4 regions of the Brevibacillus sp. SKDU10 genome follow, and region 2 is predicted to be linked to each of the others. Evidence: riboswitches for the same ligand, from Rfam matches in the RefSeq annotation. Region 2 holds a riboswitch; each other region holds the start of a gene.
What was found. A riboswitch is a leader RNA that binds a small molecule or an ion and turns the genes downstream of it on or off. The one in region 2 is predicted to bind S-adenosylmethionine.
Positions count from the first base shown of each region.

Region 1: linked by a shared signal. The riboswitch ahead of AYJ08_RS04780 (sugar ABC transporter substrate-binding protein) and the one ahead of AYJ08_RS08830 (DUF1722 domain-containing protein) in region 2 are both predicted to bind S-adenosylmethionine.
Region 3: linked by a shared signal. The riboswitch ahead of metH (methionine synthase) and the one ahead of AYJ08_RS08830 (DUF1722 domain-containing protein) in region 2 are both predicted to bind S-adenosylmethionine.
Region 4: linked by a shared signal. The riboswitch ahead of AYJ08_RS00475 (aminotransferase class I/II-fold pyridoxal phosphate-dependent enzyme) and the one ahead of AYJ08_RS08830 (DUF1722 domain-containing protein) in region 2 are both predicted to bind S-adenosylmethionine.

Region 1 covers NZ_LSSO01000068.1:35,685-43,501, forward strand. Annotated here, with positions in the region: gene AYJ08_RS04760 (ABC transporter substrate-binding protein) at 1-474, shown strand, start outside; gene AYJ08_RS04765 (ABC transporter permease) at 508-1,419, shown strand; gene AYJ08_RS04770 (ABC transporter ATP-binding protein) at 1,425-2,222, shown strand; gene AYJ08_RS04775 (branched-chain amino acid ABC transporter substrate-binding protein) at 2,289-3,509, shown strand; SAM riboswitch class I at 3,581-3,691, shown strand; gene AYJ08_RS04780 (sugar ABC transporter substrate-binding protein) at 3,834-4,916, shown strand; gene AYJ08_RS04785 (sugar ABC transporter ATP-binding protein) at 4,997-6,490, shown strand; gene AYJ08_RS04790 (ABC transporter permease) at 6,492-7,493, shown strand; gene AYJ08_RS04795 (mandelate racemase/muconate lactonizing enzyme family protein) at 7,596-7,817, shown strand, end outside.
Region 2 covers NZ_LSSO01000138.1:78,586-86,402, reverse strand. Annotated here, with positions in the region: gene AYJ08_RS08840 (GNAT family N-acetyltransferase) at 1-45, opposite strand, end outside; gene mtnK (S-methyl-5-thioribose kinase) at 168-1,394, opposite strand; gene AYJ08_RS08830 (DUF1722 domain-containing protein) at 1,419-2,081, opposite strand; SAM riboswitch class I at 2,092-2,215, opposite strand; SAM riboswitch class I at 2,440-2,569, shown strand; gene AYJ08_RS08825 (2,3-diketo-5-methylthiopentyl-1-phosphate enolase) at 2,657-3,871, shown strand; gene AYJ08_RS08820 (2-hydroxy-3-keto-5-methylthiopentenyl-1-phosphate phosphatase) at 3,868-4,545, shown strand; gene AYJ08_RS08815 (methylthioribulose 1-phosphate dehydratase) at 4,542-5,201, shown strand; gene AYJ08_RS08810 (cupin domain-containing protein) at 5,258-5,770, shown strand; gene AYJ08_RS08805 (copper amine oxidase N-terminal domain-containing protein) at 5,942-6,997, opposite strand; gene AYJ08_RS08800 (endonuclease/exonuclease/phosphatase family protein) at 7,155-7,817, opposite strand, start outside.
Region 3 covers NZ_LSSO01000008.1:20,997-28,813, reverse strand. Annotated here, with positions in the region: partial or broken gene metH (methionine synthase) at 1-2,666, opposite strand, end outside; SAM riboswitch class I at 2,776-2,875, opposite strand; gene AYJ08_RS22695 (YjcZ family sporulation protein) at 3,071-3,193, shown strand; gene AYJ08_RS22690 (YjcZ family sporulation protein) at 3,246-3,344, shown strand; gene AYJ08_RS01325 (hypothetical protein) at 3,603-4,079, shown strand; T-box leader at 4,134-4,398, shown strand; gene argS (arginine--tRNA ligase) at 4,604-6,316, shown strand; gene AYJ08_RS01315 (hypothetical protein) at 6,455-6,874, opposite strand; gene AYJ08_RS01310 (deoxyribonuclease IV) at 6,931-7,776, opposite strand.
Region 4 covers NZ_LSSO01000002.1:87,245-95,061, reverse strand. Annotated here, with positions in the region: gene AYJ08_RS00495 (phosphoadenylyl-sulfate reductase) at 1-37, opposite strand, end outside; gene AYJ08_RS00490 (nitrite/sulfite reductase) at 336-1,961, shown strand; gene AYJ08_RS00485 (DUF3906 family protein) at 2,052-2,258, shown strand; gene AYJ08_RS00480 (aminotransferase class I/II-fold pyridoxal phosphate-dependent enzyme) at 2,416-3,582, opposite strand; gene AYJ08_RS00475 (aminotransferase class I/II-fold pyridoxal phosphate-dependent enzyme) at 3,579-4,742, opposite strand; SAM riboswitch class I at 4,841-4,949, opposite strand; gene rplT (50S ribosomal protein L20) at 5,078-5,437, opposite strand; gene rpmI (50S ribosomal protein L35) at 5,539-5,736, opposite strand; gene infC (translation initiation factor IF-3) at 5,761-6,270, opposite strand; gene AYJ08_RS23225 (hypothetical protein) at 6,381-6,587, shown strand; gene thrS (threonine--tRNA ligase) at 6,616-7,817, opposite strand, start outside.

The DNA.
Region 1 (7,817 bases), on a different contig from region 2:
TCTGGGGAAGTCAATTCAAAGGTGCAGGTAGATCAAGCGAAAGAGGTAGCTGAAAAGTTTGGGCTAACGATCATAGAAGCTGCTATCACAAATCCAACAGAAGTAAAGCAAGCGGCAGAGTCTATGGTAGGTAAGGTGGATTCCTTTTATGTGCCAACAGATAATATGGTAGTAGCCTCTATCTCAGCAGTTGTGAGTGTTGCGGAAGCACAAAAAATTCCTGTGGTCGCTGGAGAAGAAAATTCCGTAAAGAGTGGGGCAATTACTACCTTTGGTATTGATTATAGCCTGCTCGGTGCGCAAACAGGAGATATGGCTACTAAAATTCTTAAGGGAGAAAGTAAGGTGGGCGATATGCCAGTGGAATCCCAAAAGGAAATGAAGCTGGTCATTAATAAAAAGGCAGCCGAAAAAATGGGCATATCATTGCCGCAGGATCTCATAGACAAAGCTGTACAAACCTTTGATCAATAAGCAATTGACAGAGGAGTTAAAGAGGGGGAAGCAATGAACATTGCCATTGTTGGAGCATTTGAACAAGGACTACTCTTCGCAGTCATGGTATTGGGCGTTTTTTTAACCTTTCGAATTCTGAATTTTCCTGATTTGACGGTGGATGGTAGTTTTGCCATGGGAGGAGCCATTGCGGCTATTCTTATTGTAGACGGAATGAATCCATTTGTAGCAACCGCACTTGCCATGGCAGGCGGCGCGATTGCTGGAGTATTTACTGGGGTTCTGACGACAAAGGGAAAAATAAATGGCCTTCTGGCAGGTATTTTAACCATGATTGCATTATATTCAATCAATCTACGGATCATGGGGAAAAAATCAAATGTACCACTTTTGCGAGAGGAAACACTCTATACGAAAGCCCAGGCAGTCTCAATATTTGACTTTCAAATCTATGGTGTCTCATTAGCGAGTTCTATTGTATTTCTCATCATGGTGTTGATTGTAAAGTTAATTATGGACTGGTTTTTGCATACAGATCTGGGACTAGATATTCGAGCCACAGGCGATAATGATCGGATGATCCGTAGCTTCGGGGCTAATACAGATACGACTACGATTATAGGTCTGGCGTTATCAAATGCGCTGGTAGCTGCTTCTGGAGCTTTAGTAGCGCAATATCAGGGCTTTGCTGATGTAGGGATGGGAATTGGAATGATCGTCATCGGACTTGCTTCCGTCATTATCGGGGAGGTGTTGTTTGGGACAAAAAGTATAATGCGACTTACGCTCGCAGTCATTCTTGGTTCCATTGTGTATCGACTGGTGATTGCGTTTGCTCTGCGGCAGGGTTTCCTTGCGTCCGATATGAAGTTGATCACGGCAATTATTGTAATCATTGCTCTAATCTTACCGAACATCATGAAGGGTGTTTGGAAAATAGGGAGAACGGTGAAAGGAGGGTAATGATCGTGTTAGAGATAACCAATGTCACCAAGGTGTTTAATCCAAATACCGTAAATGAAAAGATTGCCCTTAACAACATACATGTAAAACTCGAACACGGGGACTTTGTGACAGTGATTGGTAGCAATGGTGCAGGAAAATCTACTTTGATGAATACGATATCTGGTGGAATCATCCCTGATACAGGAAGTATCTTTATTGATCAGCAGAATGTAACGAAACAGGGTGAACATAAGCGAGCCGCTTTGATTGGACGAGTATTTCAAGACCCAATGGCAGGTACAGCTCCACAGATGACAATTGAGGAAAACTTGGCTATCGCTTATTCTCGTGGGCGTCACCGTACGCTTTCATTGGGTGTAACCAATAAAAAAAGAGCGTTTTTTCAAGAGAAGCTGAAAATATTAGACCAAGGATTAGAAAATCGTTTGAAAACCAAGGTTGGGTTTCTATCTGGTGGACAACGTCAGGCGTTGAGCTTGCTGATGGCTACGTTTATCAATCCTAAATTATTACTGCTGGACGAACACACGGCTGCTTTGGACCCAAAACGGGCTCAGTTAATTGTTGATTTGACCAAAAAAATAGTGGAAGAAAACAAATTGACTACGCTCATGGTCACTCATAACATGGAACAGGCCCTGCATATGGGAAATCGATTATTCATGCTGCATGAGGGGCGGATTATTTTGGATCTTCCCCAAGAGACGAAAGCACAAATGACAACAAAAGACTTGCTACAGGCGTTTGAGGAGGCAAGAGGCGGAGAAGCTTTTTCAGAAGATCGATACATTTTAGCATAAGCCGCCTCTTGTATTTTTAAATATTCAGAACATTCAACCAAGTAAATGGCGAAAGAGGGACAAGACATGAAAGTAAATCAAAAATCACTTGCAATCGTATCTTCAATTTTATTGGCTGGAGCAGCTTTGTCAGGGTGTGCAGGAGGCAATAATGCGACATCAGGCACTTCACAGCAGAAGGGGAGTGAGGGAGGGAGTGGCGCAGCAGGTGGAGACAAGATTGTGATTGCGTTAGTTGGTCCGCTCTCAGGTTCTGCTTCAGATTATGGTGACTCCGCCAAAGCAGGTGCCGAATATGCACTAAAATTAAAGCAGAAGGAATTACAAGACTTAGGTCTTAACGTTGAATTAAAACCTTTAGACGACCAAGCAGAACCTAAACAAGGTGTTGTTAACGCACAGATGGCGATTAACGACAACGATGTAGTAGCGGTTGTAGGTCACGTGACTACGGGTTCATCCTTGTCTGCTGTAACAGCTTATGAAAAAGCTGGTTTGGTCATGGTATCGCCTTCTACAACAGGGCCCGAATTTACTGAGGGAGGTAAAAAAGTAGCACATCGTATTTGTGCACGCGACGACGAACAAGGAAGAAAAGCGGCTATTTATGCAAAAAATACCTTGCATGTAAAAAATGCGATGGTCATTCATGATAAACAAGCGTACGGCCAAGGCTTAGCCAATGAAGTAAAGAAGCAATTTGAGAAGGATGGTGTTACCGTTCTAGGTTTTGAAGGCTTGACTGTTGGTGAGAAGGACTATAGTGCAGTGGTGAACCAAGTGTTAGCGAAGAAGCCGGAAATGGTCTATTTTGGCGGTTATTATGCAGAAGCCGGAATTTTAATTAAGCAGTTGCGGGAAAAAGGGTTTACCGGTGTGTTTATGGGCGCTGATGGTCTTGATTCTGCTGAGATGTTTACGATTGCGGGACCTGCAGCAGAGGGTGTCGTGTTTACCTCCACTGTTGGTGACGTAAGAGCAACAGAAGAAGGGAAGAAATGGATACAGGAATTTGAAGGCTCGACAGGCAAAAAGCTGGGGATATTTACCTCGTTTGGCTACGATGCCATGGCTGTAGCTATCAATGGGATTGAGGAGGCGGCTAAAGCGAATGGCAACAAAAAGCCAACTCGTGCTCAAGTATTCGAAGCCATTCACAAAACACAAGATTTTAAAGGACAGTTTGTACATGTTTCTTTCGATGATAAAGGTGACAATAAGAATGCTCAGGTGTTTATTTATAACTATGCAGGCGGTTCAAAGAAATTTGAAGGTGAAGCAAAATAATCTATTGACATGGATAAGGACCCAGGTGTAATATCTGTTGTAAGAAAAAACGTTACAAAATTTAAAATACTCTCTTATCAAGAGTTGGCTGAGGGACTGGCCCGATGACGCCCGGCAACCTAATGTCTGTTTGACAAGACATCAAGGTGCTACCTCCTGCAGGGAAACCTGAGAGATAAGAGGCGTAGTGGGTTTCCATATACACAAGCCTCTTTTCTTAGGAAAAGGGGCTTTTTTATATCATCGAGTAGAACCCAGCTTTGAATGAACCAATGTAATTGTACATTTTTTCACAAAAAGAGATAAATGAAAAAGGGGAGAGACATGATGAAAGGTCTAATTAACAAAGGTTTTGTCTATTTATTCGCAATATTCTTTCTAATAGGGGGTGTGCTAAGCGGTTGTGGTGCAACCTCTACAACTTCTACATCAAAAGCCGATAATGTGTCAGCATCAAGTAGTGAAGCTGCTGGGGGTCAACCTACGACAGATAAGAAAAAGCGAATTGCGCTGGTGGTGCAATTTAATATTGGATCGTTTTCATCTCAATATATTGCAGGTGTGAAGGAAGAGGTAGAGAAGCTGGGGGGAGAACTGACAGTTTTAAGCGGGGATAATGACCTTGCTAAAATGGCTTCACATCTGGACGCGGCTGTTACCCAACAATTTGATGGCATTTTGCTGGATCATGGACGTGCAGATAGCTTAGCACCAGGTGTTCAAAAGGCCTTGGCTCAAAAGACTCCAATTGTAGCTTTTGATACAGGATTAGATATTCCGGGAGTAACAGTAGTAGAGCAAGATGATATTAAATTGGCTGAACAAACACTAAACAAAATGGCACAAGACACAGGTGGCAAAGGAAATATTGTGAAGATATGGGTAGCTGGTTTTACTCCAATGGAACGTCGTCAAATCGCTTATAAGGCATTTATGGACAAAAATCCAGGCTTTAACGAAATGGCTGCATTCGGATCAGCTTCTGCCAACACGGCTTTGGATACGCAGGCACAAATGGAAGCGATTCTGAAGCAGTATCCAAACAAAGGAGATATCACAGCAGTTTGGACTGCTTGGGATGAATTTGCCAAAGGTGCGACACGCGCGATACAGCAGGCTGGACGCAATGAAATTAAGGTATACGGCATAGATATGAGCGATGAGGATTTGCAAATGCTGCAAGATCAGAATTCACCATGGGTTGCAACGGCAGCCGTAGACCCTTCTGATATTGGACGGGTACAGGCACGATACTTATTTAAGAAGCTGAAGGGAGAGCAGGTACCAGATAAGGTAAGCTTGAACCCTGTGCTAATCACACGTGAACAATTGCCTAAGGAGCCTGTGAAAATGGCAGATTTGAACAAGTACGTGAAGGAATGGGGCACGAGCACACAGGGCCAATAGGAAAGGTAGCGGAGAATGGGGTTTGGCATAGAGGTTGCCAGACCCCTTGTAAAATCCGCCCATAGAAGGGGAGAGACACGTTGACAGCATTAGAGATGAAGGGGATCAAAAAAGCATTTCGCTCTGTCCCAGCTTTACGCGGTGTGGATTTTACTGTAAGGCCTGGTGAAGTTCATGCTTTGCTTGGGGCAAATGGAGCGGGTAAGAGTACGTTGATGAAAATCATGACAGGTGCTTATGCATTAGACGCTGGCCAAATTGTCATAGATGGAAAAGAAGTTAGTCTGACCGAGCCGCAGGACGCCAAGGCACATGGTATCCAATGTGTATATCAGGAAGTGGATACAGCACTCATTGGATATGGAAGCGTAGCGGAGAATATTCTGCTGGAGGGCTTTGTAGAGAGGGGACGCTCTCCTTTTATTAACTGGCGAAGCTTGGAGGAAACAGCAGCCCAAGCACTCAAGCGGCTAGGACTTGATATCCCTATGCAAAAAAAGGTTGAGGAACTAACGTTATCCGAAAAGCAGTTGGTGCTTTTAGCTAAGGCGATTGCTCAAAAGGCTAAAATTATTATTTTAGATGAACCAACTGCTCCTTTAAGTCAAGCAGAAACGGTGCAGTTATTCCAGATCATCAAACAATTGCGGGAACAGGGGATTGGAATCGTATTTATCTCTCACAGAATGCCAGAGGTCTTTGAGATCAGTGATCGAATTACGGTTTTACGAGACGGGGAGCTAGTCTTGTGCAAGCATGCAAAAGAGACCAATCCGCATGAGGTTATTACCAGTATGCTAGGAAAGGCATTGTCTCAGGAATATCCCAAAGAGCAGGTCAAAATAGGAGAGCGGTTGCTTGCGTGTAAAAATGTAGTGGCTGGATCACAAGTACGCAACCTTTCCTTTACGGTTCATGAAGGTGAAATTGTAGGGATTGCAGGTCTTGTGGGGGCAGGAAAGTCGGAATTAGCTCGGGTTCTATTTGGAGCTGACCCACTGATCTCAGGAGAAGTGCACAAAAGAGGGAAAAAGCTGAAATGTACATCGCCAAAAGTAGCTGTTGATGAGGGGATTGCCCTGATTCCCGAAGAGCGTAGGCGAGAAGGCATCATGGCAGAAGAATCCGTAGCTGTTAATTTAACAATGACTACCCTTCATAACTATAGTCGATTCGGTTTCTTGCGCTCGCTGTTAGTAAATGAAGCGGTAAAAGGGCTGATTCAAGCATTACAGATCAAGGTAGCTAGCCCGCAGTTGCCTATTAGCTCATTAAGTGGAGGAAATCAACAAAAAGTAGTGATTGGGAAATGGCTGGCTACGGAAGCCGATATCTTTATTCTGGATGAGCCGACGAAGGGTGTTGACGTGGGAGCGAAAGCAGAAATCTATAGAATTATCGGCAATTTGGCTAAAAATGGAAAAGGGATTGTGTATCTTTCTTGTGAGTTCGAGGAGCTTGTAGGGATTGCAGATCGCATTTTGGTCATGTACGACGGGTCCTTCGTTAAAGAACTAAGCCGATCACAAGCAACAGTGGAAACCATCATGTATTACGCGAGCGGAGGACAGTAGTATGGCACAAGGAACAGCTAAAGATAAGCTTTTACATCTTCTATTTCGATATGGAACATTAGGTTTTATTGCGTTTATCATCGTTTTGTTTAGCATAGTAAATGAGTATTTTTTCACATTTAACAATATTACTGGTATTTTACAGTCCATTTCTATCGTTACGCTTGTTGCTATTGGAGTTACGTTTACTCTTATTGTCAATGGCTTTGACATGTCAGTAGGCTCTATCGTCTCACTAGCTTCTGTCGTGTCAGCCTCTATCATGGTCTGGTTTGAACAAAGCGTGTGGTTAGCCGTTTTGGTACCGATTGTTATAGGAGGTTTGATTGGATTATGTAATGCTTTTCTGGTAGTAAAAGTGAGAATTCCTGATTTGCTGGCTACCTTAGCGGCTCTCTACATTGTGAAAGGAATTCATCTGGTATATACAAAAGGGTATTCCATTACTTCCAACATGGTCATGCCCGATCAGACAACAGCTCCAGGAGTTATATCTCCAACCTTTTTGAAAATTGGCCAGGGGACGATAGCTAACATTCCCATCTCAGTGATTATCATGATAGTAGCTGTTGTCTTGGTGTATATCTTTCTGCATTATACGCGTTACGGCCGCTTACTCTATGCAGTTGGTGGCAATCAGGAAGCGGCTCGTCTATCAGGAATTCCAGTTGATCGCTATCGGGTTTTAGCTTATTTGTTATCAGGACTCTTTTGTGGCTTGGCAGGAGTTCTAATGACGGCACGTATCGGGACTGGGCAGGTAGATGGAGGTGCCCCTTTGTTAATGGATGCGGTTGCGGCAGCATTTGTTGGCTATTCTGTGTTAGGAGCTGGCAAACCAAATGTCGGAGGGACCTTTGTAGGTGCTGTACTGATCGGTGTACTTCTGAACGCTTTGACCATGCTGAATTTGCCTTACTATGCACATGATATTGTAAAAGGCACTGTGCTTATTTTTGCATTATCCGCTACGTACTATCAGATGAGACATCGTTCCAGCTAAGGTTTGAATGGGCGAACCCAGATAATTTTGGTATACTACGTTTATTATTTTAACGTGAAGTTTACTGAAGTATTCCATAATTCCAATAACTGGAGGTTCCTCATGAATATTACTGACATAGAAATCAGACGTCAATTTGTGCCGCTGATTAAACCTTTTAAAACAGCCTTGAGAACGGTAATTACTTCAGAATCGATTATTGTAAAGGTGTCGACCGATACTGGATGCCATGGATTTGGTGAAGCGCCAGCAACTGTGGTGATCACTGGTGATAGTCTTGAAAGCATTGAGGGGGCTATCCTGCATGTCATCCGTCCACGATTA
Region 2 (7,817 bases):
AACTTCCTTTAGCTCCAAATCAGGTGATATGACGATATTTTTCATGCTTCTCCCCCTTTTTTTGGCCTTTTTTGATGCAATAGATTGAACAATAATTCTCTAAAAAACAAAAATCACCTGCTTGCCCTGTTTAGTAGGACAGCAGATGATTCTGTTTGATTGCCACTTTACTTTTGTAGGACCTGCTCCCGTTCAACGGTAATCTCTCGCACGATCGCCGTGATATCTGTGATTTCTGCAAAATGCTTACGATTGAGAATGAAGGATTGGCCGATCTCTAATGCAAGTCTTTCGGCTTCTGCTCGAAGCTCCTCTTGTTCAATTCTATTTAAATCAGCTACACCTGCCAGTCCAATCACGCGTCTTAGGATTTTGCACCCAGCATATCCTGCCGTATCCTGTAAGACCTGAGATACATAATCCTGCCAAAAATCAGGAACATGCGCACTACGCTCCTCCGCTTTTTTATGCCACAGACGAACGAATTGCGATACAAACTCATTCCAGACGTTTTCTATTGTATCCAATAAATAAAAACGATACTTCTCCCGTTTCTCTATGTCCGCTTGGAGACCGTGCTGACCTGCATAATTTAAGACAAGATTAGCTATTACAGCCCCGATGTCAAAACCTATTGGTCCATAAAAAGCGAACTCGGGATCAATCACCTTTGTACTTGTTTGGGTGACAAAAATACTACCTGTATGCAGATCACCATGCAACAAAGCTTCTGCTCGTGTCAAAAAGTCGTATTTTAGCTTAGCAATCTCTCGACGTAATGCGTGATTTCCCCATATTGCTTCTACGTCTTGGCGGATAAGCGGATTAAAATTGTTGGTCTCATGGTCTTCATAAGGATCAGTAAATACAAGGTCTTCCGTAATTTTACATAGCTCTGGATTAATGAACCTGCTCACATTAGCCTTTTTAGCAAAAGGATTCATTCCAAGATCAGAGGTAAAAAATAAGGTATGAGCCAGAAAAGTTCCAATATGTTTAGCGAAATGCGGGTATATCTCTCCTTCAATAAGGCCTGTACGAAGCAGCTTATGATCACCTGCATCCTCCATAATCGTCAAAGCCAGCTCCGAATTGTGATGGTATACCTCAGGTACTAAATCCCCTACCAGCTCTCGCTGAATTTTGAGCGCCTCTGCTTCAATCCGAGATCGGTCCAGCGTTAACGGCCATGATTCGCCAACCACGCGGGCATAAGGCAAAGCCTGCTTCACAATGACACTTTTACCGGTCGCTTCATCCGTTATTCTAAAAACCAAATTTAAATTGCCATCACCAATTTCTCGGCTAACAAGAGACGCATCTTGTGTAAAAATCGTTCCCTGATTCTGTACGTATAAAATGGACTCTTGAACCGATAACGCTTGATACCCCATATCTTTTCCTCTCCTTTTCCCACTCTAGTATCGGTTGATGTATTGATCGTAATGTGCCAGGGGATGGACGATTCCTCCTAGATTGGCTAATAAGCGATACTTGGTTAATAGATTAACTTGATACACGCCGACTCGCTCCCAAACTTCCCATGGCTCAAGAATCTTCCACTGCCCCAAATCCTTTGCAATAAAAAAATCCTTGCCGCGAAACCGAATCCATGCATGACTGCTAGGAGCCTCCGGTGAAAATATGCGAGACCGCGACAAATAATCATCACCATATTCCATAGCAAGCAAGAACAATATACGATGGGCTTCCTCCCAGTTCCTTTGCAATAAGACATGCCAGGAGCCGCTTTCTTGCTCCGTAAGTTTTCCGCGCAGATGACCGAATGCATGACTCAAGGCATTACAGGCATTGCCTGAATCAATAGGCTGTTTTCGCATCTTCTGAAATTCATGTAATAACTGTTCTGCAAATATACTCCAATCGCGCTCTCCTGTTTCGCGAGACGTTTTTACTTGATCCCGAAATGCTTGTGATATTTGCTTATATTTTTGGTAACACCTCATCATGACCCAATACTTATGCTCTGCCCATATCTGTTCACACCATGCTTTGCTTACCAAAGAAAAAGAAAACCTCTTTTCCGAAGAAAAGAGGTCGTTTTGACATGCCATATTCATAAAACGTTCCCCCTTATCTACCAGAATTTTAAATGTCTCTGCAGGAATTAGCACCGTGCACATGCCAGGTTAGCGGCTATGTGTCGGTTGCTGGGTTTCATCGGGCCAGTCCCTCCACCGTCTCTGGATAAGGTATCCATAAGTATATGTAATTGTAGGTGAACACAGGTTCCTATCCTGCGTAGCTAAAGCCTCATAAATGAATCGTTAGTAGAAATATACACAGGTAAGCCAGTTATGTCAAACAATTTAATCAACTCAGTTTTTATTTATAAAAAGGGTTGACGCATGTTACAAAAAGGGATAAGATGATCTCCAAGAAACAGCTTCTATTTTGACAATTACAACAATTACCTAGCTCTTATTGAGAGAAGGCGGAGGGACTGGCCCTATGATGCCCGGCAACCCTCGCATCGGGATAAACGATGCGAAACGGTGCTAAATCCTACACATAATCGTGCTGTACTGATTTATGTGAGAGATAAGAGAAGAAGATGATCTGTCTATCGGACGCCTCCTTCTCTTGAAGGGGGCGTTTTTAGTTGATAAATTCTCTACCTACAAGGAGGTCATCCATGAGTACAGATCGAATCCTCGTAACCTATTTAACCCAAGCAAAGGATTTACAAAAAAAAGCGGAAGGCATTGCAGTTGGTATGACAGTAGGCTCATGGACGGACCTTCCTCTGGCAAAGCAGGAGCAGCTGCGCCCCTATTTAGGTGAAGTAGCAGATGTATCTCCTCTTGAATCCACCTCATCAGGTGAAACACGAGGTTATATCACGATCAGTTATCCAACAATATGCTTTACACAGGATATCCCTTCTCTTCTTACAGGGATATTCGGCAAACTATCAATGGACGGAAAAATCAAGCTGGTAGACATTCAGCTTCCTCCTTCTTTTTTACAAGGCTTTCAGGGTCCAAAATTCGGCATAAAAGGAATACGGGAAATAACCGGTGTGCATGATCGTCCTTTATTAATGAGTATTTTTAAGTCATGCACAGGTTTGTCACTAGAGGAACTAGAAGTGCAGTTTCGTGCCCAAGCAGAAGGCGGCCTTGATTTGATTAAGGATGACGAAATTTTCTTTGCTGATGATAAAGCTCCATTTATCCAACGCATCAGACGCTTCAAAGCCATCTCAGATGAAATTGCAGCACAAACCGGTAAGCCTGTCTTGTATGCCGCTAACCTTACAGGACCTAGCTCACAGCTTATTGAACGGGCGAAGCAAGCTGTCGATGCAGGTGCTTCCTGCCTTTTGTTTAATGCACTTGCTTTTGGCTTCGATCTCCTGCAACGTCTAGCAGAAGATCCAGACATTCAAGTGCCAATCATGGCACATCCCGCACTCGCTGGCGCCTATTATCCTAGTCCTGATTACGGCATAGCCGCTCCGCTCCTGCTCGGTAATCTATTGCGTTTAGCCGGGGCTGATTTAGTGTTATTCCCTTCTCCATACGGAAATGTGGCACTAGATAAGAGCGAGGCTAATCAGCTAGCTAATCATTTAGTTGAGGAATACGGTACCTTGCAATCTGCCTTCCCTGTTCCATCAGCGGGTATTCATCCCGGATTGGTTCCACAACTGTACGCCGACTTTGGCCTAGATCAGGTTGTTAACGCAGGCGGCGGCATTCATGGACACCCACTCGGAGCAACAGCAGGCGGTCGAGCGTTCCGTGCCGCTATTGATGCATCCGTGAATGGAATCAGTCTTGCAGCAGCAGCTTCCGACTCTAATGAACTGCGACTTGCGCTAGAAAAATGGGGAGGTTCTGCATGACAAAACAGCTAGTGCTTTTTTGCGATTTCGATGGAACGATTACGGAAAAAGACAATATCGTGGCAATCATGCGCCACTTTCATCCCCCGGGCTGGGAAGAGTTAACCGAACAAATTTTGACGCAACAAATATCCATTAGAGAAGGCGTAGGAAAGCTTTTTTCCCTGCTTCCCTCTTCACTCGAGCATGAAATCACTCAATTTGCTGTAGAGAATGCCCGCATCCGCCCTGGTTTTGCAGAGTTTGTGGATTATTGCCGGCAAGAAAACGTGACTCTGCTCATTACAAGCGGAGGTATAGATTTTTTTGTTCATCCGATTCTTGCTCCGTTTCAGCTCGATGGCCCGATTTATTGTAATGGCAGTGATTTTAGCAAAGAGAGAATAAAAATTACGTGGCCGCATACCTGCGATGAGCATTGCCAAACAGATTGTGGAATGTGTAAAACTACCATTATTAGAAGCTATGATGCTACCGGCTATACACGTGTTGTCATTGGGGATAGTATCACTGACTTGGCAGGGTCTCGAATTGCTGATTTTGTCATTGCCCGTTCCTTCCTGCTAGAAAAATGTAAGGAAGAAAATTTATCACATAAACCATTTACTACTTTTTATGATGTGATTTCAATTATTAAAGCCAATAGGGCCAAACAGGAGGGGATTGTGCTATGACAACAACACTTGAACAGCGCACCGCCGCTTTTAAAAAATTAGATGAGGTAAAGCTAACGTTTGCCAGAAGAGATTGGTTTCCGGGCACAAGCGGAAACCTCTCTATTAAAATCAGCGATGTACCCTTACAATTTGCTGTGACCGCCAGTGGCAAAGATAAAACCAAACTATCGCCAGAAGATTACTTGATCGTTGACGGCGATTGCAATTCTGTAGAGCCTACCAATTTGAAGCCCTCTGCGGAAACATTAGTGCATGCTGTTGTCTACCAAAGCATTCCTGATGCTGGCGCTTGCTTTCATGTACACACGATTGCCAACAATGTGATTTCCGAGGTGTATGCGCAAAAGCAAAGCTTTACTATTCATGGTCAGGAATTAATCAAAGGACTAGGCATTTGGGAGGAAAATGCTCTTCTTAACGTCCCGATTGTCGAAAACTATGCAGATATCCCTACTTTAGCAGCGGCTATTAAAGAGGCGATCAAGCCTGATGTACCCGGCGTGTTAATCCGCAACCACGGAATATATGCCTGGGGTCGTAATGATTTTGAAGCAAAAAGACATATAGAAGCTTTTGAATTTCTATTTGAATATCAACTGCGCTTATTGCAAGTAGGTAATTTATCTGCAAAAGCGTCTGGTATTGCCATTTAATTTAGTCTGATTAAATAAATAATTCATAAGATTACAACATTAGGAGGTCCTTCTTCATGGCAAAAGTACGTTTTCACGATACCAATGAATATATTGAGGATAGAGAGGCCGTTCAGGCTTTTTTAAACTCGCAGGATGTTATCTATGAATATTGGGGTGTAGATCAATTAGATCCTGCTTTACGAAATAATTACGCGCCAACTGATGCTGAAAAACAGCAAATTTTAGATACCTTCCAAAAAGAGATACAAGATATTAGCGAACGCCGCAGCTACACCACAGCAGACGTCATTGTCCTAAGTGACAAAACGCCAGAGTTAGATAAAAAATTAGAGAACTTCGTCAAAGAACATCATCACACGGATGATGAAGTCCGCTTTTGCGTAGATGGTCATGGTATTTTTGCCATTTTAGGCACAGACGGTCGCTACTTTGATGTAGAGCTATCCCCCGGCGATTTAATCTCTGTTCCTTCTTCCTATCGTCATTACTTTACCTTAATGGAGGATCGGAAAATTATTGCGATTCGTCTGTTTGTAACTCCTGCTGGTTGGGAAGCGATTTACTAGGAGCTGTATTAAGCGAACATAAGAAAATAGGGAAAGCTTACCCTTAAGCTATTGCCTAGTTTTCCATAGCATAAAAAAACGCTTGGATCATCTGTCCAAGCGTTTTTTATATTCCCTATTCAAGCCACGAGCTGCATAGCATCTGTAGCTATCTACTTAGGCTGTAGCTTTTTATCTAGGCTGAATCAAAGACTCCTGCTCAACCACAATTTTCATCGCTTGCCCAATCGCTGGTAGGCTCTTTGTTGTCATAGGACCATAGAATCCATAGACTTTCGTCCCTTTACGCAAGTCCTCTGCTTTTAATGGACTATTATCTTTTGCGTCGATAATCGGAGTATCTTTTGCTAGATTTAGCGCAATCATCTCAAAGGATTGGTCATTTAGCTTCTCGCCTTTAATCACTACCTGCATGGTTCCATCTGTTAATGTTTTCGCTTCAACGACTTCACCAGCCGTTCCTAAAACCTCAGGAGTAGCCATTTTATCATTTACCACGATTTTCACTGCATTTGTCATAGGCGGAATGCTCATAGTCATAGCCAGACCGTGCTCCACTTCAATTTCTTGACCCAATTTCAAATCAGCTATGGTCAGCTTTTTACCATCCTGATTAACGATGCTTGTCTCGTCTGTGATGTTTAAACGCACACCGTTTGTAAATCCATTCACCATGATAGCCCCTTTAAGAGAAGCATCCTTTTCGTCAATAGAGATGTTCGTAATACTGCCTTTTTTCGTAACCCCTTGAGCTTGTTCGCCAATTTTTATTGTCCCATCCTCCTCAACAATTACTTGCTGATGAAGCACTTTATCAAAGAAGGTAACTGGCACGTAGGTTACTCCTGCTTTTGACTCGGGAGCTGACCCTAACTGCACATACATTTTATTTACACTGTATTGATCTTTCCCCACCGCAACTGCTGTCCATTGCGCTCCTTTTTGCAACTCAGCACTCTTCGTTTTTGCATTCCAGGTAACCTTATAGCCTAGTTGATCAGAAATGGTACGCAAAGGAATCATTAGTACATTTTGTTTATTTGCGTATACGTCTAGCTTCTGATCGACTACTTTACCATTTACATAAATAGCATGTTTAGATGCTGGTTTTGTCTGTACAAGATTTGTTTGTGTTAGTTGAGGAGTAGCGGCATAAGCTGAAATGGAGCTGGTAGCCACCACAGCGGTAACCAGAGCAGCACTTAACATTTTAAAAGTTTTATTCATTGTGGATACCTCCATTTTCATTAACAAAATTTCCATTTTGCTTGATTCACACTCTTTGACGAGGTGTTTTTCACAAACGTTTCAGGAAAAGATAAAAAAAATAAAAATAAAAAAACCAAAACCCGATTGTTAGTGAATCGGATCTTGGTTTTTGGCATCAAATCATGACGTCTACTCCAAAATGATCAGAAATGACTGGCCTATTGGTTCCGTTAAAAATGACTTTTGATTCCTGGACAGAGACAGGCTGATTAACCCAGATATAATCGATCCGCAAGCCTTCCTGATTCCGATCCCATCCGGCTATCTTTCCTTGAACTGTGCTGCCCTCATCTTGAACCTTTGCAAGTAGAAACGTATCGTACCAGCCCTGCCCTTTTACCATGTCATAGCCTTCCCCTCTCACTTTGGCATGATTATTAAAATCTCCCATCAAGAAGGTACGTTCATTTTTATCCGTCCTCTTTATTAAACGTTCGAACTGAGCATGAAAGGGCTCCTCTTCATCCTCCCACCATCCGAAATGACAGGAAAAGAATGAGATGCACTTCTGATGATACTCCACAGTCGCTTTGATAACCTTGCGGGTTTTCCAATAGGACGTATCTGTATGCTTGGATACATAAAATGCGTCTTGCTTTATAATGGGGAGGTTGGTTAGTAAAGCTACCCCTTCTTCGTATATCTCATAGCCGATATGGCAAAACTCCCAGACCATCCGATAATCGTCTAGCCCACGCTTCTGAAGCTCTTGTAATAACAGATAAGCATAGTTATCTGCCTTAATGTGATCCTTTATCACGACAGCATCAATCGATTG
Region 3 (7,817 bases), on a different contig from region 2:
AAATCAGGTGCTACATAGACCGGTGTTGTAATGCTTGTCGCAGAGCGAATCATTTCGGGCTGTGGAATAACAACTGATTCGCTAGCTTTTTCTTTTATTTGAGCTTGGTTGACTGTCGCTTGCGCTTGTAATTCTTCTACCAGCTTCAGTCGAGCTTGCGGATCTTGCAATTTATTAGCTAGGTCCAGGCCATCCATCGCATCTTTTGCGTATAAAACGATGCCTTCATATTCAGGAGCAATTCGATTTGTCGTAAATTTACGGGTGAGCGCCGCTCCTCCAACCATCAGCGGTACATCAATGCCAGAGCTTCGCAAATCCTGCGCAGTAATCACCATCTGCTGCGCTGATTTTACTAATAAACCTGAAAGACCAATTGCATCTGGTTTTTCCTGATGACACGCAGCAATCAACTGCTCCGGTGCAACTTTAATCCCTAAATTAACTACCTCATAGCCATTATTGGATAAAATGATCTCCACTAGGTTTTTACCTATATCGTGGACATCGCCTTTAACAGTAGCTAACAAGATTTTTCCTTTTACGGTTGACTCAGACTTTTCCATATGCGGTTCCAAAAAGGCAACTGACGCCTTCATGACCTCTGCACTCTGCAGCACTTCTGCTACAATCAATTGGTTCCCGTTAAACAGGCGACCAACCTCTTCCATCCCTTTCATAAGTGGACCATTAATAATATCAAGCGGCTCATATTTTTCCAAAGCGAGGGTTAAATCTGGGGTTAATCCGTCCTTCGAGCCTTCCACCACATAATTAGCTAAACGTTCTTCTAACGTCAGATTGGATACCTCTTTTACAACCTCTTTCTTTTTCTGCCGATAAAAATCAGTAAACGTTGCTAAGGTTTCATCGTTTGTATGAAATAACAAGTCCTCTGCCAGCTTGCGTTCCTCTTCAGAAATCGAAGCATAACGTTCTATCTTTTCGGTGTTAACAATCGCGTAATCAAGCCCGGCTAATGTTGTGTGATATAAAAAGACCGCATTTAAAACCTCACGACCTGCCGGGGGTAATCCAAAGGAAACATTGCTCACACCCAGAATTTGTTTAGATAATGGGAAATGTTGTTTAATAAGGCGGATACCTTCTATCGTTTCCTGTGCTGAACCAATGTATTGCTCATCGCCTGTTCCTACCGGAAATACAAGAGCATCAAAAATAATGTCCTGCGGATTAATTCCAAACTGATTTACCAACAAATCATAGGAACGTGTAGCTACCTCCAGCTTTCGTTCACGAGTGATTGCCATTCCCGCTTCATCAATGGTCCCGACAACCACGGCCGCTCCATATTTATGAATCAATGGTACAACCTCTTCAAAACGATCTAGACCATCTTCTAGATTAATCGAATTAATGATTGCCTTCCCCTGAGAATATTTCAAGCCCAGCTCCACTACCTTTTTATCCGTGGAATCGATCATCAACGGTGCTTTTACCTTTCTGCTTACGTATGGAAGAAATTTCTCCATATCCTCGTACTCATCACGGTCAGGGTCTGCTAAACAAATATCTATAACAGCGGCTCCTCGTTTTACTTGTGCCCGTGCTATGTCTGATCCTTCCTCGAATTGGCCAGCAGCAATCAAGTCACGGAACTTCTTAGATCCAATCACGTTGGTACGCTCCCCTACAAAAATAGGGCGATTGTCGTCCTCAACATAGAGCACCTCAATGCCTGATACAGCAGCTGCATGAGACTTTTTATTTTCTCGTGGTGTAATACCTTGCAATGCTTCGTGTAGCGCACGAATATGCTCGGGTGTGGTACCACAACAACCACCCGCTACGTTAAGCCATCCCTTTTCCGCAAATGCTTTCATTTTCATTGCTAACCCCTGCGGTGACTCGTGATAATGACCATTCTCATCAGGTAAACCTGCATTGGGATAACAACTGATTCCACACAAAGCCAGATCAGATAAGGTTCGTAAATGATCACGCATGAACTCCGGACCTGTCGCGCAATTCAGACCAATCGTGATCGGTTTGAGATGTTCAATCGACACGCAAAAGGCCTCGATGTTTTGACCTGCCAGAGTCGTGCCCATCGGTTCGATTGTTCCAGAAATCATGATAGGCAGCTCATAGCCAAGCTCCTGAAATGCCTGACGTATGCCAATGCCGCCAGCTTTTACGTTCAATGTGTCCTGCGAGGTTTCCAACAGTAATACATCTACCCCACCTTCCATCAATGCTTTAGCCTGGCGATAGTACGCATGAATTAATTGCTCAAATGTAACGCCCCCTGTTAACGAAAGGGTTTTCGTAGTGGGCCCCATAGAACCTGCTACATAACGTGGCCATGACTCCGCGCTAAATTCATCTGCTACTTCTTTAGCAATACGTGCAGCCGCCAGATTAAGTTCATAATCTCGATCTGCTATGTCATACTCTGCCAAAACAACATCTGTTGCTCCAAATGTGTTTGTTTCCACAATGTCAGCACCTGCTTCAAAATAGGTAGCATGAATATGCCGGATGACATCTGGTCTTGTTACATTCAATAGTTCGTTGCAGCCTTCATATTCCTCACCGCCAAAATCGTCCGCTGTGAGATTAGCCTGCTGTAGCATCGTTCCCATTGCACCATCGAGTATCAATATTTTTCGTGCTAGCTGCTCTTGCAATGTTGGTTTGTTCATCCCCCATACCCCTCCGTAATCTCCATTAGACTTGGCAAATAAAAAAATCCCCTTCCTGCCTGAAAGCAAGAAGAGGATTACTTATGTTCGTTAAGTAGGAACTTATCCCCTCTTATCTTTCAAGGCAAACAGCCCTGCTGGAATTGGCACCTGATCTATCGGTTGCCGAGGCATCTTCGGGCCAGTCCCTCCGCCTCTCTAGATAAGAGAAATCATATTTAGTTAGAAATCAATATGACGCTTTGTTCATCTTTTGAATACAGGTATCTTAACATTCAGATATTATTGGCGTCAATGGATTATCTCCCAATCTTTTATTTTTTTATAGCCTGCTGCCCAATTTTGCTTTCCCTAGGCGTAAGCCCACACCAGATAGACAGATATGTATAGACTGTAGAATAACAATGCGAAGGAGGAATTGCCAGATGAGTACATCGTTTTGCGGTAACTGGGGAGGCGGGAGTTTTTGCTTCATCCTAGTGTTGTTCATTCTGCTGGTAATCATAAGCTGCGGCTGCGATAACTAGCAACGAAGCAGCGACACCTTCAAACATATAACCATTAAGGAGGAATTCTTTCATGAGTACATCTTACTGCGGAAATTTCTTCGGTGATAATTTCAGCTTCATTTTAGTGCTGTTCATCCTACTGGTCATTATTTCTTGCGGCTGCTGCTAAAATATAAGAAGCTCTTTCACCGGCAAACCTGAATTCGGTTACGCTCTTTTTTATCTGTGTCCACCTCTACATGATTCTACAATGTTTCATACCTCCATAAGGAAACCAAAAAACATTACTCAGGTTTGTACACTCACCAATATAGGAGAGGGGAAGGGGCAGGCACATGCCCCTTTCATCTCTTATCCATTCCTTCCTTCGCTTGTAGAGATAATGAACCTTTGCTAGGATAAAAAGGAAGATAGATGGAGGTTTTTCATGGGAAACAAACTAGCATATTTACATACATCTGTGTTTCAGGGCCCATTGATTCCAGTAAAGGTACTAGAAGAGACGGACTTTGAGATCTACACTGTCGTAAAACATCATGAGAGTGAACAGCACTATTTGCATTACCAAACTTGCCACCTTGATCTTATGGCAGGAGGTAATCATGAAACCTATGAATTCTATCTTCCTTTATCCACTGATCAAGTCGTGGGTCTTTTATTTGGTGAGGAAGCATATCATTATCCTGAATGTTGGCGTACCGCATATTGGCGTACGGGAAAAGATGATCGTTTATTAGCATTTGACCCTACTGAAAATTTTTTGAATGAGGAAGAAGCAAGAGCAGAACGTGCGCTCCTTGATTCCTTACGGCAATACAAACAACTATTCGCCTCTGCCGCTGATAAAGAAGCCCTTACCAAATATTATTTTCCACAATGGGATCAGCAAAAAAAGAACCAATGATAAACCTTGCTTGCTAGAATGCCTTTTGTTGGGTATACTAGACGCTATATAGCCATGTACTCGATGATGAGGAGAGTAATGATGGTTCGTGCTACTAGCGAGTCAGGATTGGTGGAAGCCTGATAGAACGGCCATGATGAAGCGCACCTCGGAGACGCAGCTTGAATCTTGTCTATTGACAATGTATAGAGCTTGCCGGGTTTGCCCGTTACAGCTATCAAGCAGGTTTTTTCCAATTACGATCATTTATTGGTCTAATTGAAAAGAACAAGAAGAGTGGCACCGCGGGAGTATGATAAAATAACCTCTCGTCTCTTTACGGATTGATTTTTACTGATATCTATCCAAAAGAGACGGGGGGTTTTTTGCTGTTGTTGCTTTGAACAATCTTACGCTGTATCTAATCAAAGCGCTCTGTGCTTGTATACCCTATGGTTATATTTATGATGTATCCCACTTCTCCACGGAATGATTACATATTCCCTGAAAATTTATGTTGATTAAAAAGAAAGGATGAAATAAACATGAATTACAAACAACTAGTAGCTGAACAAATCTCTGCTGCTCTAACTGAAATGGGCGTAGAGGATTTTTCCTGCGAACGTGTCCTTGGCATGCTCGAAACTCCTCCTAACCCACAAATGGGTGATTTAGCCTTCCCTTGCTTCCAATTAGCTAAAGCTCTGCGCAAGGCACCACCAATGATTGCAACGGAGCTAGCTTCTAAGATTTCTCTGCCTTTCTTACAGGATGTACAGGTGACAAATGCATACATCAATTTGTTTTATAATCAAACCAGCGTTATGACCTCTTGTATTAAAACGATTCTAGAGCAAGGGTCTGCATATGGTGCAACTAATGTTGGTGCTGGTAAAAAGGTACCAATCGACTTATCTTCTCCAAACATTGCTAAACCCTTCTCGATGGGGCATTTGCGCTCAACCGTTATCGGGAATGCACTTGCAAACATCATGGAAAAGCATGGCTATCAGCCAGTTCGCATCAATCACTTGGGGGACTGGGGTACACAATTTGGTAAACTGATTGTTGCCTATAAAAAATGGGGCGATGAAGATAAAGTAAAAGCTGAGCCTATTAAAGAATTGCTCAAGCTGTATGTACACTTCCATGAAGAAGTAGAAAACGATCCAACACTGGAAGATCAAGGTCGTGAATGGTTCAAGAAATTAGAGGACGGCGATCAAGAAGCCCAGCAATTATGGCAATGGTTCCGCGACGAATCCTTACAAGAATTTAAAAAGATCTATGAATTAATGGGCGTATCCTTTGACTCCTTCAATGGAGAAGCATTCTACAATAATCAAATGGATCGCGTTGTTGATTTATTAGAGGAAAAAGGATTGTTAACAGAATCCGAAGGCGCAATGGTTGTATCTCTGGATGAGTACGACATGCCTCCTTGCTTAATTAAAAAACGTGACGGTGCTACCCTTTACGCAACCCGCGACCTTGCTGCTGCTTTGTATCGTCATGAGCAATATGATTTTGGAAAAGCATTATATGTGGTTGGCGGAGAACAACGCCTGCATTTCCAACAGCTATTTAAGGTCTTGCTAAAAATGGGCTATGACTGGGCTAACAATATGCATCATATTCCATTTGGCATGATGTTAAAAGACGGTAAAAAAATGTCCACTCGCAAAGGGAAAGTCGTTCTGTTGGAAGAAGTATTGTCTCAAGCAATCGCAGATGTACTTAAAGTAATCCAAGAGAAAAATCCTTCTCTTGCAAATAAAGAACAGGTTGCTCGCCAAGTTGGTGTAGGTGCCGTTATCTTCCATGACTTGAAAAATTACCGTTTAAACGATGTCAACTTTTCCTGGGAAGAAATGCTTACTTTTGAAGGGGAAACAGGGCCTTACGTTCAATACACTCATGCCCGCGCTTGCTCTCTATTGAAAAAAGGTGGGTACCAGCCAGGAGCTGTAACAGTAGTAGATAAAGCTCTAGAGGGTCCAGAAACATGGGCAGTCGTTACTACTCTATTGCAGTTCCCAAGCATTCTGGAAAAGGCTCGCGATCAATTCGATCCTTCGCAGATTGGAAAATACGTAATTGATCTGGCTCAAACCTTCAACAAATTCTACGCGCATGTCCGCATTGTCGCAGAGGATGAACAAGTAAAACAAGCTCGCCTACAATTGGTAGCAGCAGTTATTGTTGTACTAAAAGAAGGACTCCGTCTATTGGGATTGGAAGCTCCTGAGGAAATGTAAGAAAAATAAGGGCCCCTAACACAATGGGCGCCCTTTTATTTTTGGTAAAAAATTCATCAAACTCATCATCAAAAAAGGAGGGCTTTCCCTCCTCTTTTTAATCATGCTTTACCTAAACGCTTCTCATCTATGTTCCTTTTACTCTTTTTCGTTTATTTTCGGTTCAATAGCTGGTTTTGGTGTCGAAAACCAAGCTTTTGCTAATTGCTCAACCAGCTTTTTCGGTAGGGAAACGGGCTCTATTTTTACAGTTCCAATAGGGTCAACACCACGATATAGCATTGCCTTATCATCATTAGGGTCTGACATCGTTTCTAAAATCAGCTCGTCGATTTTGCCAGCCACTTTCCATTCCATAATCATTAGCTCATATTCTTCTGGAGCTAATTCAATGTAATCTTCTTCTGTAATATCTACAATTGCATAGCCATCTGATTCAATTTCTGCTTCTAAGACCTTGCCATTTGCTTCTTCATAAAGTTTTAGTTCATTAATGTCAGCTAAATTTTCTTTGATTTTATCAAAGCTGTGAATGGTTACTTTAATTGTGCGTGTCATAATATCTCCTCTGTCTCGTAAAATCCGTTCTGAAATACGGTCCCTCTAATCATATCCTACTGTGGACTTGCAAACAATTGTTTGACAAAAGCGATTTCTGACTTATGCCCACCCGGTCGTTCTTCAGGCGTTTCTAAAAATAGGGGAACCTCACGAATAACCCTACTTCTAATCAATTCGCCTAGCCTATCAGCACCGATCTCTCCCCAACCAATATCAGCATGACGATCACGATAAGAACCGGTAGGATAGCGAGAATCATTGAGATGAACGGCCTTCAAATGAGTAAAATATCCTAATTCCTCGCCTCGCTTCTGCACCTCTTCCCAATTCCCTCCTGTCCATAATCCACTTGCAAAGGCATGGCAGGTATCGAAGCAAAATCCGACAAGCTCGGGTCGATTGATCAATGCACGCACTTGTACAAGCTCTTCTAATGTCATCCCCATCTTATTTTTCTGACCAGCATTATTTTCAAGTAAAAGAAGTGCATTACCTGTCCAGCCTTCTAAAATTTCATTTAACGAACGAATCATCAATTGGTAGCCAAATAACGGATCAGGGTGATTTCCTTTATATTGCCCAAAATGAACAACAACGCCAATCGAGCCACATGCGTCCGCAATCTCCAAATCATTGCGTACGGAAGCCACCATTGCCGCTTGTTCCTCGCTTCCCTCTGTACACAAATTAGTCGGATATGGTGTGTGGGCAATCGAAATAATCCCGTTTTCCTTGCAAAAATCACGACATTGTTGGGCATCCTGTCTTGAGAATGATTTGATTTGTAAACTGCGCGGGTTTTTAGGAAAATACTGATAGCAAGTCCCTCCCAAGCGTTGCGTGATCCGTGCGGCTTCCGTATATCCCTGACGTACGCTTACATGACAACCGATGTGCAATTTCTCGCCTCCCTTCCCTGTTTCTCGTTGCTAGCTAGTCA
Region 4 (7,817 bases), on a different contig from region 2:
CCAACGATCCAATCTCGGGTAAGGTCAATTTGTTCATTCCTCTATCTCTCCTCCTCAGCTATCACCTACTCATCTTATGTAGCACGTTCCCCTGCGGATACTTGCCTACTGAGATTGCTCAGACACTTACCAGAGAATAGATAAGCTCCTGAGAATTAAAACCTAGTTGAAAAGTAGGATTTAGAAGCTTTTGCCCTACATGATAGTCATTTATTTTTGTTGTGTCAATTCAAACTATTTCGTTTTTTTATCGTTGACCTCGTTGTTTCCAGCGGTTATACTCAGTTCAAAGTATTCCGACAAAAATAATATGAATTAAGGGAGGATCATTGAAAATGAGCAATCAACAATCTCGCCCTTGGGAAGCAGATAAGAGCAAATTAAATGCATTTGAACTAACAAAATTAGAACGAGACGGCTTGGATATTATCGAGAAGATTCGACAACTAGGTTCAAAGGGCTATCAAGCGTTCTCCGCTGACGATCTCGCCTTTTTTAAATGGGCAGGAATCTATGAGCAAAAACCTAAAGGCAACGGTTTTTTTATGATGAGAGTCCGAATTCCAGGAGGGATTTTACGAGCAGATCAAGCAAGAGCTCTCGCAGATATCAGTCGGGAATACGGGCGAAATCTAGTAGATATCACAACCCGACAGGCGGTGCAGTTTCATTGGCTGACTACACCTGATCTCCCTGATATATTTGATCGCTTAGAGCATGTAGGATTATTCTCTTATGAGGCTTGCGGAGATGTTCCGCGTACAATTGTCGGCAATCCGCTCTCAGGTATTGACCCTCACGAACTCATGGATACCGAACCCCTAGTACAACAACTGGAAGAGCATTTTTTATTAAATCCTGAATTCTCAAACCTCCCACGCAAATATAAATTATCCATTTCAGCAAATATCTATAATACCGGCCATGCAGAGATAAATGATCTCGCTTTTACGCCGGCCTCTAAAATCATACATGGTCAGGAACAGATTGGCTTTCATGTCTGGGTAGGCGGCGGTTTGTCAGCCAAGCCTTATCTAGCAAAGCAGCTCCCTATCTTTGTTTTGCCCACAGAGGTTGTAAAGGTAGCAGATGCTGTGACGCGTATTTTTCGAGATTATGGTTATCGCGAAAAGAGACATCAGGCTCGTCTTAAATTTTTAATGGCAGATTGGGGTCCTGAAAAATTTACTGAGAAATTACTTGAATTGACTGGGCCATTAGAAGAGCGCGGAGACGATCGGACAGTTGGCTGGAATGCAGGCTACTTTACTGGTGTCCATAAACAAAAACAGCCCGGTTTACATTATGTGGGACTATTATTGCCTGTGGGACGACTCACTGCTGAGGATTTAGCCGAGCTGGCCGATTTAGCCGATCGTTATGGAAACGGCTCGATACGGACTACCAATTCCCAAAATATCATCCTGCCAAACATTCCCGATGAACATCTGGATTCCTTGCTTGCAGAAGCCTTACTTACACGTTATTCCCCGACCCCACGAACATTTATTGGGCACGCTGTTTCCTGTACGGGCAATGAATTTTGCAATCTGGCAATCGTTGAGACAAAAGCGCGGATGGCTTCTATCGCTCACTGGCTAGATGAACATGTGGAAATCGATACCCCCATAAGAATTCACATGATCGGATGCCCCAATTCGTGTGGTCAGCAACAGATCGCCGATATTGGACTACAGGGCTCTTTGGTTAAAACAGCAGAAGGAACAGTGGACGCCTATGATTTTTTCGTCGGGGGCAGTCTTGGTCCAGATGCCCAATTTAATAGCCGTTTAAAAGGGCGTGTTGTTGCTGATCGAGTAGCTCCTGTTATCGCTCAGCTAGTGGAATTGTTTAAAACCAACCGTGAATCGGGAGAAAAGTTTCACCAGTTCGCTCGTAGGTTCGGAGTCGCTAACATTCAGGAGCATTTTACACAGATTATTGCAAGTGTGAATGTGTAGAGAATACTGGTTGATTAGCTAGAGTCATCTAATGCGGGTATTGTTAGAACGCTCATTTAAGCTCAGCAAGTATGAAAAGAGGGGAATATCATGTATCTATATCATGTCGAGATTGTAACAACTGAGGAAAAAAATCTGGTAGCTGCCGTTATTGCGGAAACGGAGGAAGCAGCCTTTCACACCGCTCATGCTCTTACCAAGCGACAATTCCACCCAACTCCCACTATAAAAACTAGTACCTTACTTGAAAAAAAGTATATAGAAAAAGGGAAAGGATACGTGTTTGCTATTTCCTAACACAAAAAGAAATCCAGCTAAATCTGATAGGAGGTCAGAGAGAGGCTGGATTTCTTTTTGCTTTCATTGCTTTTTTTCATACATGATTTACCCTATTTTTAGTAAACAGAATGGTTTACTCCGATAAAGCCAAACTTTTTACTACGTTTCCTCATCCCTACACATTCACCTGCTCCTCTATGCTCTCCCCCGCCTTCAAGCCACACTCTAGGTCTGCCAATACGTCCGTTACATCCTCTACACCAAGCGATAGCCTTACTAATCCATCTGTAATGCCACGCTTTTCTCGCTCCGCTTTCGGCATCGCTGCATGTGACATCTGCGCTGGATAGGATAAAATACTCTCCACTCCGCCAAGGCTAACTCCTACGAGAGCATATTGCACATTTTCAAATAAAGCCTTCACCCGCGCTCGACTTCCCAAGTCAAACGAAAGCACAGCCCCGTGTCCATTTGCTTGGTTCTCCTGAATTTTGTGACCAGCATGAGTCGGCAAACCCGTATAATAGACATTTTTGACCAAAGGATGCTCTGCTAAATGGTCTGCTACAATTGCAGCATTTCGGGTTGAAATATCCAAACGTGCCTTTAAGGTTTTTAAGCCCCGCATCACTAGCCAGCTATCCTGTACGCCAAGAATGGCGCCAAATCCATTTTGAATCGCATATAATTTTTGTCCTATTTCCTTTGTTTTTGTCACTGCCAGACCTGCAACCACATCACTGTGGCCACCGATAAACTTGGTTGCACTATGCAACACAATATCAGCTCCTAACTCCAGCGGTCGCTGGTAGTAGGGAGTCAAGAAAGTATTGTCCACGATCGTCAAAAGCCCGTGTCGTTTCGCAATTGCAATAACCCCACGCAAATCAGTCACCTTCAATGTCGGATTGGAGGGTGTTTCTAAAAATATGGCCCTCGTGTTGGGTTGAATCGCTGCCTCCACTAAAGACAGTTGAGTTGTATCCACAAAGGTCACTTCAATTTGCATCCGTTCGAGCACGGTTGTTAAAAAGCGAAACGTCCCGCCATAGACATCCTCGGCCACTACCAAGTGATCGCCACTTGAAAATAAAAGAAATACGCTGGAAATGGCAGCCATTCCAGATGAAAAAGCAAATCCCCGCTCTCCCCCCTCTAACGCTGCAATCGTTTCTTCTAACGCCTGCCGCGTAGGGTTCCCTGATCTTGCATAATCGTAGGTACCAGGCTGATCAATATCTTTTTGATGAAAAGTAGAGGCTTGGTAGATTGGGATGCTTGAAGCTCCCGTTACACGATCCATTCCACACGCACCATGAAGGATTTTGGTTGCAAAGTTCATCGGATACACTCCTCTATTTGTAAACATTTATCCAAAGCAAAGGTTAGGTCAGCAATCAAATCTTTTGGATGTTCAACTCCTACTGACAGACGCAACAATCGGTTGCAGACTCCTACATGCTCCCGTACTTCTACTGGTATATCTGCATGTGTCTGTGTTGCGGGATAGGTGCATAAGGATTCTACACCGCCTAGGCTTTCTGCAAATGAAATCACTCGTAATTGCTCTAAAAAGATAGCGACCATAGATTGTTCCTTAATGCGAAAGGAAACCATTCCGCTGTAGCCACTTGCTTGTTTAGTCTGACTATCATATCCCGGATGAGTAGGTAATCCAGGGTAAAAGACTTCTGACACCGCTGGGTGTGTTTGCAAAAATGCAGTCACAGCAAAAGCATTTGACTGATGACGCTCCATGCGTAATGCCAATGTTTTTAATCCACGTATCACCAACCAGCAATCCTGCGGGCCAAGCACTGCTCCTATAGAATTATGCAAGAAACCAATCTTTTCGGTCAGATCAGCACCCTTCGTCACGATCAAGCCAGATAGCACATCATTATGTCCAGCTAAATACTTCGTAGCACTGTGAAAGACGATATCTGCTCCTAACTCCAACGGTCGCTGATAATAGGGGGTCATAAATGTATTGTCAACAATGGATAGCAATTGATAGCGTTTGGCAATATCAATCATGCATCTCAAATCTGTAATTTGCATCAGGGGATTGGTAGGGGTTTCTATGAACAAAGCGCGTGTCCGGCTAGTAATAGCAGCCTCCACTAGCTCTGGCTGACACATATCAACATACGTGCAGGTTATACCGTATCGTTTCATGATTTGCTCGAATAATCGATATGTCCCGCCATACAGATCGAGCGAAACAACCAAATGGTCGCCGTAGGAGAATAAGCCTAAAATGGTTTGTATCGCCGCCATTCCGGAAGAGCAGGCAAAGCCACCGTCTCCTCCCTCCAAATCAGCGATTGCTTCCTCAAGTACCGCTCGCGTCGGATTAGCCGTCCGCGTATAATCAAAACCTGTGCTTTCCCCCAATGCTGGATGTCGGTAAGCTGTTGTATGATAGATCGGAAAACTGAGCGATCCTGTTGTTTTGTCTTTCCCTACCCCGATTTGTGCCAAACGTGTGTCAATATGCATCCTGATTCCACTCCTCTATCTCGCCTTATTTCCAAACAAAAAAGCCCTCTTTCGATGAAAGAAGGCTTTGGCTACGCAAAGAAATCCGTAAGCAAACCTTCTCATCTTTCAGAACAAAATTGTCCTGCAGGAATTAGCACCATCTTGCAATAAACAAGTGGTTGCCGGGCATCAACGGGCCAGTCCCTCCGCCTCTCTGGATAAGAAGTCATGCTATTCAATTTGTGTTGATTCTAAAATTATCAGACACTTTAAACGATGTCAAGTGGTTTTCTTTCGCATCAATCAAAAAAGGCTGCCGAGTAAATTCGACAGCCTTTTCTAAAAGAACGGTATTACGCGTTCAATTTGCTTTTAGCAACTGCAGCAATGTCGTTGAAAGCTGCTTTATCGTTAACAGCTAGATCAGCCAACATTTTGCGGTTTACTTCAACGCCAGCTAGTTTCAAACCGTGCATTAAACGGCTGTAAGAAAGACCATTCATGCGAGCTTGTGCATTGATACGAGTGATCCACAATTTGCGGAAGTCGCGTTTTTTCTGACGACGGTCACGATAAGCGTACATCAGGGACTTCATAACTTGTGCATTAGCGGATTTAAACAGACGGTGTTTAGAACCAAAGTAACCTTTGGCTAATTTCAAGATTTTCTTATGACGACGACGTGTCACAATGCCACCTTTTACTCTTGGCATAATCAATTCCTCCTGATCTATAGCATGGCGGTCTCTATATCGACGCTTATGGGGCTCATGCTAGAAAATTTTTCGTTGCGGAAAATGAGCAGAAATCAATCTTACAAGTAAGTGATCATTTGCTCAATGCGTTTTTGGTCTCCTTTAGAAACCATTCCACCTTTGCGAAGATGACGCTTCGCTTTAGTGCTCTTGTTAGCAAACAAATGGCTCGTGTAAGCAGAATCACGTTTCAAACGACCGCTACCAGTCTTTTTGAAGCGTTTTGCTGCTCCACTGTGAGTTTTCATTTTAGGCATTGGGAAATCCTCCTGTCTCGTATCCTATTTTTCCGATTTCGGAGTTGGAGCTAAGATCATAATCATGCTACGACCTTCAATTTTTGGTTTGCGTTCAACCGTTGCTACTTGTTCACAAGCGGCTGCTACACGTTCCAGCACCTGTTGTCCGATTTCAGAGTGGGTAATTTCACGACCACGGAAACGAATCGTACATTTCACTTTGTGTTCTTCACCCAGAAACTTTAGCACATTGCGAAGTTTCGTTTGGAAATCGTGTTCCTCAATGTTAGAGGAAAAACGAACTTCCTTCAGCTCAACAATTTTTTGATTCTTGCGAGCTTCTTTCTCCTTTTTCGATTGCTCATACTTGAACTTACCAAAGTCCATGATACGGCAAACGGGAGGTTTTGCTGTAGGAGCTACGTTTACAAGATCTAAATCAGATTCTTGTGCAATACGTAATGCTTCTCTTAGTGGTACTACACCTAGTTGGTCACCGTTAGCACCAATTAAGCGTACTTCTCGAGCACGAATCGCCTCATTTACCAACATTTGATCCTTGCTAATGATTTGCCACCTCCATAGTCTTTCGAGAGCAAAAACGGATAATAGAAAAGCTGGTCTTGCATAGTTGAAAGCTTTTCATAAGCATGTGGCGATCAATGATCATCAACCGCCACATACATAAAAATGCGGACGCTATAGCGCCCGCATTTAATCTCACCTTTAGCAAAACAACGAATCAATCGGAGGCTTTGCATACGTTAGACCCGTCAACTGTCCAGCTAGACGTCGATTCAGGTGAGAAGCTGGGCGCTTCTGCTTCAATCTCGAAATGTGAAGTTATCACACCCAGTAATTTTACATAACAACTAGGTATTTGTCAAGCTTTGCATCTTATTTTCTCTCTAAAATCTCGTTTTGAAGATGAGCCAACACTTCAGCAACTGGCTTGCTGCCTAGATCGCCTTCTCCACGTTTGCGTACGGATAAAGCTCCCTCTTCCATCTCTTTTTCCCCGATAACCAGCATGTACGGGATTTTTTGCATTTGAGCTTCGCGGATTTTGTAACCAATTTTTTCATTACGAGAATCCAGTTCAACACGAATACCTGCTTGCAGCAATTGCTTGCGCACTTCCTCTGCATAAGGAACATGCACTTCGTTAATTGTCATCAAACGCGCTTGGATTGGTGCAAGCCAAGTTGGGAACGCTCCACCATAGTGCTCCACCAAGATACCAATAAAGCGGTCAAGTGAACCATACATAGCACGGTGCAGGACAACTGGACGATGCTTTTCATTATCCTGACCAATATAGCTTAGGTCGAATTTCTCAGGTAATTGGAAGTCTAGTTGAATCGTTCCGCATTGGTGACTACGTTTCAGAGCATCTGTAATTTGGAAGTCAATTTTAGGACCATAGAATGCCCCATCGCCTTCATTGATTTCGTATTCCATTCCTAGCTCATCCAATACGTTTTTCAGAGAGTTCTCTGCAATTTCCCATAGCTCATCAGAACCCATGGAATCCTCTGGACGAGTAGATAGCTCTACACTGTATTTAAAGCCAAATACGCTGTAGATTCTATCAATAAGTTGGATCATGCCTTTGATTTCTGCTTCGATTTGATCAGGACGAACGAATACGTGTGCATCATCCTGACAGAACGTACGAACGCGTAACATACCATTTAGTGCCCCAGAGAACTCATGACGGTGCACCTGCCCAAATTCGGAATAACGAATCGGTAGATCGCGATAAGAATGCATCTCGTTTTTATAAATCAGCATGTGCCCTGGACAGTTCATCGGTTTAAGGGCAAAAGTTGTATTGTCTACTTCAGAGAAATACATATTCTCATGGTAGTGATCCCAGTGACCAGATTGCTCCCATAAGCGTTGGTTCATCATGAATGGTGTACGAACTTCCTCGTATAAAGCTAGGTCCTGCAAACGACGTGAGAATTGCTCTAGCTCGTTGCGGATCGTCATACCATTTGGCAGATAGAAAGGCATACCTGGTGCTTCTTCAGAGAACATGTACAAGCTTAGTTCTTTTCCCAATTTACGATGATCACGTTTCTTCGCTTCTTCTA